2 regions of the Streptomyces sp. V2I9 genome follow, and region 1 is predicted to be linked to the other one. Evidence: predicted binding sites of a transcription regulator. Region 1 holds the regulator's gene; the other holds the start of a gene.
What was found. Region 1 encodes HspR, which represses chaperone genes until heat shock. Its sites were predicted from a motif close to TTGAGNNNNNNNNNCTCAA; they were not measured.

Region 1 (4,664 bases):
GAGTCCTTCGACCCGACGATCCACGAGGCCCTGATGCACAGCTACGCGCCGGACGTCACCGAGACGACCTGCGTGGCGATCCTCCAGCCGGGGTATCGCATCGGCGAGCGCACCATCCGCCCCGCGCGGGTGGCCGTCGCCGAGCCGCAGCCGGGCGCCACGCCCGCCGCGGCCAAGGAAGAGAAGACCGACGACGAGGAGAGCGGTGGCACCGAGGAGGTCTGACGACGCGTCTGACCACCACGGGGCCCACCGCGCGGCCCGGCGGCCGGCCCACGGGCCGGCCGCTCGGCCGATCGTCCGGAAGGAGGGACGTCGATGAGCACGAAGGACTTCGTCGAGAAGGACTACTACAAGGTTCTCGGCGTCCCCAAGGACGCCACCGACGCCGAGGTCAAGAAGGCGTACCGGAAGCTCGCCCGCGAGAACCACCCGGACGCCAACAAGGGCGACGCCAAGGCGGAGGAGCGCTTCAAGGAGATCTCCGAGGCGAACGACGTCCTCGGCGACCCCAAGAAGCGCAAGGAGTACGACGAGGCGCGCGCCCTCTTCGGCAACGGCGGCTTCCGGGCCGGCCCCGGTGGTGCGGGCGGCAACTTCAACTTCGACCTGGGCGACCTCTTCGGCGGGGGCGCACCGGGCGGACAGGGCGGCGCGGGCGGCGGCTTCGGCGGCGGAGGCGGTCTCGGCGACGTCTTCGGCGGGCTGTTCAACCGCGGCGGCGCGGGCACCCGCGTCCAGCCCAAGCGCGGCCAGGACATCGAGTCCGAGGTGACGCTCAGCTTCACCGAGGCGGTCGACGGGGCCACGGTCCCGCTGCGGATGTCGAGCCAGGCGCCCTGCAAGGCGTGTTCCGGCACCGGCGACAAGAACGGCACCCCCCGGGTCTGCCCGACCTGTGTCGGCACCGGCCAGGTCTCGCGCGGCAGCGGCGGCGGCTTCTCGCTCACCGACCCCTGTGTGGACTGCAAGGGCCGGGGCCTCATCGCCCAGGACCCGTGCGACGTCTGCAAGGGCAGCGGCCGGGCGAAGTCGGCGCGCACCATGCAGGTGCGGATTCCGGCGGGCGTCTCCGACGGCCAGCGGATCAGGCTGCGCGGCAAGGGCGGCGCGGGCGAACGAGGCGGCCCGGCCGGCGACCTCTACGTCGTCGTCCACGTCGACGCCCACCCGGTCTTCGGACGCAAGGGCGACAACCTCACGGTCACCGTGCCCGTCACCTTCCCGGAGGCGACGCTCGGCGGCGAGGTCAAGGTCCCCACGCTCGGCGGCCCCCCGGTCACCCTGAAGCTTCCCCCCGGCACCCCCAACGGGCGTACGATGCGCGCCCGTGGCAAGGGCGCGGTGCGCAAGGACGGCACCCGCGGCGACCTGCTGGTCACCGTGGAGGTCGCGGTCCCCGGGGAACTGGACCAGGAGGCCAGGGACGCCCTGGAGGCCTACCGGAAGGCGACCGCGGACGAGGACCCGCGGGCGGAACTGTTCCAGGCCGCGAAGGGAGCTTGAGATGGACGGCCGTCGACGCAATCCGTACCAGCTGACCGATGAGACACCGGTGTACGTGATCTCGATCGCGGCCCAGCTCTCGGGCCTCCACCCCCAGACGCTGCGCCAGTACGACCGCCTCGGCCTGGTCTCCCCGGACCGTACGGCCGGGCGCGGGCGGCGCTACTCGGCCCGCGACATCGAGCTGCTGCGCACCGTGCAGCAGCTGTCGCAGGACGAGGGCATCAACCTGGCGGGCATCAAGCGGATCATCGAGCTGGAGAACCAGGTCGCCGCACTCCAGCAGCGCGTCGCCGAGCTGTCGGCGGCGGTGGACGGCGCGGCGGTCGCCATGCAGCAGCGCGAGGCCCAGGTGCACGCCTCGTACCGCCGTGACCTGGTGCCGTACCAGGACGTGCAGCAGACCGGCGCGCTGGTGGTCTGGCGGCCGAAGCCGAAGCGGCCCACGGAGTAGCACCGCTCGCCCGCCGACGGCGGGACGAGGGGCCGGGAGAGCGGATCGCACGCGCTCCCGGCCCCTTTCGCGTGTACGTACACGGACGCCCGGTGCACGTACACGCGCCCGCCCCCTCTACGGCAGGAGTTCACTGACCGCCTCGACCAGCATCATCCACATCGGCTGACCGCCGGTGCCGAAGGCGGCCGCCAGCGTGTAGGCGATCGCCGCGTCGAGCGGCTCCACCGCGGCCCCCTCCCGCCATTCGGCCAGGACCCGGCGGTCGCCGCCCGAGGAGAAGTCCCCGATGCGCTTGCCGTCGCGGAGCAGCCGGCTGCTCGGGATCGAGTCGGGCACGAGCCGGTAGGACGTGCCCGCGCAGCGGACGTCGACCCGGTAGGAACGGCGGCGGAGCTTTCCCTTGCCGGGCTTGATCGTCGCCTCCTCGCCGTCCACGGTGAGGGTGAGGTGGCGGGGGTCGCGGGTGCCGATGGCGATGTGGTCGTCGACGATCGCGCCGGGGGCGCGGGTGAGGACGACGCGCGGGATGCGCTCGCCGCTCACGACGATCGTCTCGCCGCGCTCTCCGGTGAGTTCGACCTGGATGGCCCCGAAGTGGTCGTCCTCGACGGCGGCCGGCAGGGGGGTGGAGTCGGTCATCTGGGCTTCGTGGTCCTTGGAGTCGTCCGATCGCGCCTGTGGAGCGCCGCGCCGGCGGATCAGCCGTGCCGGCGTGCCTCTACGATGCCCGAGCCGATGAGGAGGGCGCCGAGGTGGGTGCGGCTGGTGGCGCCGAGGGGCCGCATGCGTGTGGTGATGTGGGCGCGGCAGGTGCGGACGCCGATGCCCATCCTGCGGGCGACGACGTCGTCGACGTGGCCTTCGGTGAGGAGGCGGGCGATGCTGCGCTGGACCGGGGTGACCGCCCCGTGCATCCGGAGCGCCGGCTCGCACAACTCGGCTGTTCCGTGCGGAGAGTGTCCTGTTCCGTCTCGATGACCATGCGTGGCCCCCGCTTCGTGCAGTGCAACAAGGGGAGGGTGGTGCCGGCTCAGGTGTGGGGTGAGGGTGGAGGAGGCGGGAGAGCGGGGAACTCCCCCGGCGGACCTGGGCGTGGCCGTGCTCTCCCCCTCTGTGCGGTCACGCCCGGGTTGTGGGGCGAAGCGCGGGGTCCGGTCCGGACTCCAGAATTCCTGACCGTGCTATGAGGTAACCGAGTTGGGCTCTGCTGTTGCTGCCCAGTGCGACGCTGAGTTTGGCGATGTGGGAGCGGCAGGTGCGGACATTCATGCCGAGGCGGCGGGCGATCGCTTCGTCGACGTGGCCTTCCACAAGGAGCTTTGCGATGGAATGCCGCACCCCGGAAATGCCGTCGGACGGGGACTCGTACGGAATCTGCTCCTGGAGGGGAACCGCGCGGTGCCAGAACTGCTCGAAGACCTTGGTCAGGTACTCCACGATACCGGGGTGCCGCAGTTCGAGGGCTACGGTGCGGTCATCCGTGGCCGGTATGAAAGCGACGGTGTCATCGAAGATCATGAGCCGCTCTATGAGTTCTTCGAGCGTTCGGATCTCGACCTTGCTGTCGGCCATCTGCGCCGCATAGCTGAGAGTCCCATGGCTGTGGCGGACGGTGTGCTGATACAGGGTCCGCATGCCCACACCTCGAGCGGCGAGCATGCGGCCGCGCTCCATGGCGATGGTCAGGGCGTTCTCGCTGCGCCCTCCACCGGGCTGAATCGTGAGGACTTCCGAGTGGCACTCCGCCAGGGCGAGTTCTATGGATGCGTTGATGCGGCCGATGCCTTCGAGGACCGTGATGGCGTGCGTCATCGGCGGCGCCTGCGCGCTGATCGCCATGAAGGGTTCGAACGCCTCGGTGAGCTCGACCGAGCGGCGTCTCCGCTCCTGGATCTCTCGCTCGATCGGGTGAAGCCGCTGCGTCAGCGCGGCTGACGGTGGCACCGGACGAAGCCAGGTGGGATCGTCGGGGTCGGGGTGGAGCAGGGCGAATTCCAGCAGGCAGGGGGCCTCCTCCGCCTCTGTGCGAGCTATCTTGCCCACGCTCAGCGCGCTCGCGTAGAGCCGCGCCCCCTCGTCACACATCGCGCTTACCGCGTGGGGATGTGTCGCTTTAGTGCTTTCTGTGGTCAATTCTCCACCCCCCAGGAACATGAATCAGCAGGAACATGATGCATCGGTTCTGTGGCATTGACGTGCCTGGATGGGCCATCGTCTTGTTTTGCGGGGGAGAGGAAACCTGGGAAGTGAGGACGAAGCCCATCATGAGTTACAAAACGCTTCGCTCGGTGCTTGCTGTTGCCCTCTCCGTCGGGGTGACGACCGGAGCGCTGAGTGCTCTTGGCCTCGTGGAGGGCGGCGTGAACAGTGGTGTGGCCGATGTGCACGCCTTGGCTGCTCCGCCCCCTGACCTGGCCTGGGACCTGATGCCCGCACGGACGGTGGGGGCGGCGCCCGGATCGCCCTCGGCCGTCGACCTGCCGGAAGGAGCCCGCGCATGAGCACCCCGCCGGACGACCGCACCTTCCGGCGCGAGATGGCGTCCGCCTATCGCTCAGGGTGGCATTTCATCGATCTGCTCACGGCCCTCCCCCGTCGTGGCGACTCGTTGATGGTCACCCTGTTCGGAGAGCCGGTCGTCGTGGTGATGGAAGAGGACGAGGACGTCCGCGCTTATCGCTGCCTCCGCCGGCCCCGTGGT
Region 2 (4,664 bases), 1.3 Mb from region 1:
GATCGTCCGCCATGCGGTTGATCGTCTGCGCCAGGTCGCCCAGCTCGTCCCGCCGCCCGGCGCCGCTCACCCGGCGCGTGTAGTCGCCGTGCGAGATGGACCGGGCCACCGCTCTCATCTCGTCCAGCGGCGCGGTGAGGCCGTGCGCCACGAACTGGGTGATCAGCAGCGTGGCGATCACCGAGAACACCGTGATGAAGCGGAACTCCGTACGGGTCCGCAGCGCGACGATCAGCAGCCCGGTGGTGATGAAGACCGACACCACGACGAGCGTGCCGAGCTTGGCCTTGATCGAGAAGGGCCGCAGTCCGGACCCTGGCCAGGTCATGGCGCGGGGGTCTCCAGGGCGTAGCCCACGCCGTGTACGGTGCGGATGCGCTCCGCGCCGATCTTCCGGCGCAGCGCCTTGATGTGGCTGTCGACCGTACGCGTGCCGGAGGCGTCCGCCCAGTCCCAGACCTCGGCCAGCAGCTGCTCGCGGGAGAGCACCGCGCGCGGGGTGTTGGCGAGGCAGACCAGCAGGTCGAACTCGGTCGGCGTGAGGTGGACGTCCTCGGTGCGGACCCGGACGCGGCGCTGGGCGTGGTCGATCTCCAGCTCGCCGAGGCGCAGTATCCCGCTGCGCGGGGTGACCGCCGCCAGCGCGGCCCGCTCGACGCGGCGCAGCAGCACGTGCACCCGGGCGGCCAGCTCGCGCATGGAGAACGGTTTGGTCATGTAGTCGTCGGCGCCGACCCCGAGCCCGACCAGCATGTCGGTCTCGTCGTCGCGTGCGGTGAGCATCAGCACCGGAACCGGGCGCGACGCCTGCACCCGGCGGCACACCTCCAGGCCGTCGAAGCCGGGAAGCATGATGTCGAGCACCATCAGGTCGGGCTGCCACGCCTCGGCCGCGTCCACGGCCGCGGGCCCGTCCAGCGCGGTCTGCACCAGGAAGCCCTCCGCCCGCAGCCGGGCGGAAATGGCGTCGACGATCGTCGCGTCGTCCTCGACCACCAGCACCCGGCGTTGAGCCCCCGGGGTGGCCGCGACGCCGTTGTGGGTGGTGTGTGTCTGTTCCATCGCCCCGCCCCTGCCCGTTCTCGCGGGGAACAACCCCGGAGGCACGGTTCTCGCTCGTGGATTTCGTCGGTGATCCCTTGTGCCGGTCAGCAGCGTAAAGGCAGCGGAGGGCTCTCGGCTACGCAGGGTGTTGTCCCAGGGGTGCGCGCCGGGGCCGTCCGGGCGGCTGGATCACCGCCCTGGTGCCGGTCGGCCCCGGCCTTCTCCGGGGGCGTGGATACGGGGAGGGGGTTCACGCGGTCCGGAGTGCGAGATGGACCACGTCGGGCACACCTCGGGCAACGGCCACCTCTTCGGTCCGAACCCCGCTGAACCCGGCATTCCGCAGCGCCTGTTCGAAGGCCGGCGACGGCTGCGCGGACCAGACGGCGAGCACGCCGCCCGGAGTCAGCCGGTCGTGGCAGTGCGCCAGCCCGGCGGGGGAGTAGAGATTCCCGTTGTCCTCCGTGACGGTCCAGTCGGGGCCGTTGTCGATGTCCAGGCAGAGCGCGTCGTAACGCTCCGTGCCGGTACGGAGGTGATCGACGAGATCCGTGCGCAGGATCGCGGTCCGGGGGTCGGCCAGCGCCGCTCCGGAGATCCGGTCCAGCGGCCCGTCCCGGTGCCAGTCCACGATCGCCTGCTCCCGCTCCACGACCGTGATCCGGCCCCAGCGTTCCTCCTCGGCGGCCCGGACCAGGGAGAACCCGACGCCCAGGCCACCGATCAGCACCGAGGGGGCGGCGCGTCCGGCGGGCAGGGCCGCCAGCGCGGCGTCGATCAGCAGCCGCTCCGAGCGTCCGTCGGAGGTGTCCATCAGGAAGCACCCGTTGGCGATGATCTCGAAGTGCTTCCCGCGCCCCCGCAGCACCACCTCGCCGAAGGGGCCCTCGCGGCGGTCCAGGACGGCGGGAGCCTCATCGGAACGGGCCGGCGGCGCTGTCATCGGTTCGGGGGCGGTCGTCGCGGACATGCTGGGGCTCTCCGGTCTCCGGTCGTGACGGTCGGGGCCCGCCCATCCTGGCCTGCGGCCGGACGAGGGGGCCAGTCCGTTTCCCTCCGACGGGCGACGGCCCTTCCCTCCGGCGGGCGACGGTGCGGTGGGGAACCGTGGCGGGGAACATCCGGCCGTCCTGCCGCGCTGCCGTAATCGGAGGGTGCCTCCGTGGTGGTCGGTGGGGCGCGTGAGTCCTGATCGCTCAGAGCGAACACCCGTCGGGGAACATTCGGCGACTCACCAGCATTGAGTCCACATAGCTCAACTTGCCTGCCGAAGGGGAGATCATGACTCACGAGTCCGAGGCGTTCACACCGATCGACCTGCCCGTGCTGCCGCTCGACGACGAGGTCGTCCTGCCCGGCATGGTGGTGCCGCTCGACCTGTCCGACGCCGAGGTGCGCGCCGCCGTCGAGGCCGCGCAGGCCGCCGCCCGTCCCGGTGGCGGAAAGCCCGAGGTGCTGCTGGTCCCGCGGATCGACGGGACGTACACGGGGACCGGTGTCCTCGGCACCGTGGAGCAGGTCGGACGCCTCTCGGACGGCGATCCGGGCGCCCTCATCCGGGCCCGCGACCGCGTCCGCATCGGCGCCGGGACCAGCGGCCCCGGCCGTGCGCTCTGGGTCGAGGGGACCGTGCTCCGCACCGCCGCCCCCGATCCGCTGCCCGGCTCCGCCGCCGAGCTGGTCAAGGAGTACAAGGCGCTCGCCACCTCCTGGCTGAAGAAGCGCGGCGCCTGGCAGGTCGTGGACCGCATCCAGCAGATCGACGACGTCTCCGCGCTCGCCGACAACAGCGGATACTCGCCGTTCCTCACCACCGCCCAGAAGGTCCAGCTGCTGGAGACCGTGGACCCGGTCGCCCGGCTGAAGCTCGCCATCCAGTGGCTGGGCGAACACCTCGCCGAGCAGGACGTGGCCGAGTCCATCGCCAAGGACGTCCAGGACGGCGTGGACAAGCAGCAGCGGGAGTTCCTGCTGCGCCGCCAGCTCGACGCCGTGCGCAAGGAGCTGTCCGAGCTCAACGGCGACCCGGAAGGCGAGTCCGACGACTACCGGGCCCGCGTCGAGGCCGCCGATCTGCCCGAGCACGTCCGCGAGGCCGCGCTCAAGGAGGTCGAGAAGCTGGAGCGCTCCAGCGACCAGTCGCCCGAGGGCTCCTGGATCCGGACCTGGCTGGACACCGTCCTCGAACTGCCCTGGACCGTGCGGACCGAGGACGCCTACGACATCCGCGGCGCCCGGGAGGTCCTGGACGCCGAGCACGCCGGGCTCGACGACGTGAAGGAGCGCATCACCGAGTACCTCGCGGTGCGCAAGCGCCGGGCCGACCGGGGCCTCGGCGTCGTCGGCGGACGGCGCGGCGGCGCGGTCCTCGCCCTGGTCGGCCCGCCCGGCGTCGGCAAGACCTCGCTCGGGGAGTCCGTCGCGCACGCCATGGGCCGTGAGTTCGTCCGCGTCGCGCTCGGCGGCGTCCGGGACGAGGCGGAGATCCGCGGTCACCGGCGTACGTACGTCGGCGCGCTCCCCGGACGCATCGTGCGGGCCATCAAGGAGGCCGGTTCGATGAACCCGGTCGTCCTGCTCGACGAGATCGACAAGGTCGGCTCCGACTTCCGGGGCGACCCGGCCGCCGCCCTCCTCGAAGTGCTCGACCCGGCGCAGAACCACACCTTCCGCGACCACTACCTGGAGGTCGACCTCGACCTCAGCGACGTCGTCTTCCTGGCCACGGCCAACGTGCTCGAAGCCATCCCGGAGGCCCTGCTCGACCGCATGGAGCTGGTCCGCCTCGACGGCTACACCGAGGACGAGAAGGTCGTCATCGCCCGCGACCACCTGGTCCCGCGCCAGCTGGAGCGGGCCGGACTGGAGACGGGCGAAGTCGTCCTGGAGGAGTCGGCGCTGCGCAAGCTGGCAGGCGAGTACACCCGCGAGGCGGGCGTACGGAACCTGGAGCGGTCCATCGCCCGGCTGCTCCGCAAGGTCGCGGCCCAGCACGAACTGGGCGACCGCGAGCTGCCGTTCACGGTGACCGACGTGGAGCTGCGCGGGCTGATCGGCCGCCCGCACCACGTGCCCGAGTCCGCCCAGGACCCGGCCGAGCGCCGTACCGCGGTGCCGGGCGTGGCCACCGGGCTCGCGGTGACCGGGGCGGGCGGTGACGTCCTCTTCGTCGAGGCGTCGCTCGCCGACCCGGAGACCGGGGCGTCCGGACTGACCCTGACCGGCCAGCTCGGGGACGTCATGAAGGAGTCGGCGCAGATCGCGCTCAGCTTCCTGCGGTCGCACGGCGCGGAACTGGAGCTGCCGGTGGCGGACCTCAAGGACCGGGGGGTGCACGTCCACTTCCCGGCGGGCGCGGTCCCCAAGGACGGCCCCAGCGCCGGCATCACCCTGACGACGGCCCTGGCCTCGCTGCTCTCCGGACGCCTCGTCCGCACGGATGTGGCGATGACCGGCGAGGTGTCGCTGACCGGACGGGTCCTGCCGATCGGCGGCCTCAAGCAGAAGCTGCTGGCCGCGCACCGGGCGGGCATCACCACCGTGGTGATCCCGCAGCGCAACGAGGCCGACCTGGACGACGTCCCGGCCGAGGTGCTGGAGAAGCTGGACGTCCACCCGGT

Region 2: the regulator HspR is predicted to act here: its motif matches at 2,285-2,303, upstream of lon (endopeptidase La).

What each region holds. Positions count from the first base shown of each region.
Region 1 is NZ_JAUSZJ010000002.1:3,553,447-3,558,110, forward strand. Features, by position in the region: gene grpE (nucleotide exchange factor GrpE) at 1-225, shown strand, start outside; gene dnaJ (molecular chaperone DnaJ) at 319-1,506, shown strand; gene QFZ71_RS15605 (heat shock protein transcriptional repressor HspR) at 1,508-1,960, shown strand; gene QFZ71_RS15610 (hypothetical protein) at 2,078-2,602, opposite strand; partial or broken gene QFZ71_RS15615 (LuxR C-terminal-related transcriptional regulator) at 2,662-2,865, opposite strand; gene QFZ71_RS15620 (helix-turn-helix transcriptional regulator) at 3,083-4,117, opposite strand; gene QFZ71_RS15625 (hypothetical protein) at 4,252-4,464, shown strand; gene QFZ71_RS15630 ((2Fe-2S)-binding protein) at 4,461-4,664, shown strand, end outside.
Region 2 is NZ_JAUSZJ010000002.1:4,885,527-4,890,190, forward strand. Features, by position in the region: gene QFZ71_RS21640 (HAMP domain-containing sensor histidine kinase) at 1-328, opposite strand, end outside; gene QFZ71_RS21645 (response regulator transcription factor) at 325-1,062, opposite strand; gene QFZ71_RS21650 (spermidine synthase) at 1,295-2,014, opposite strand; gene lon (endopeptidase La) at 2,326-4,664, shown strand, end outside.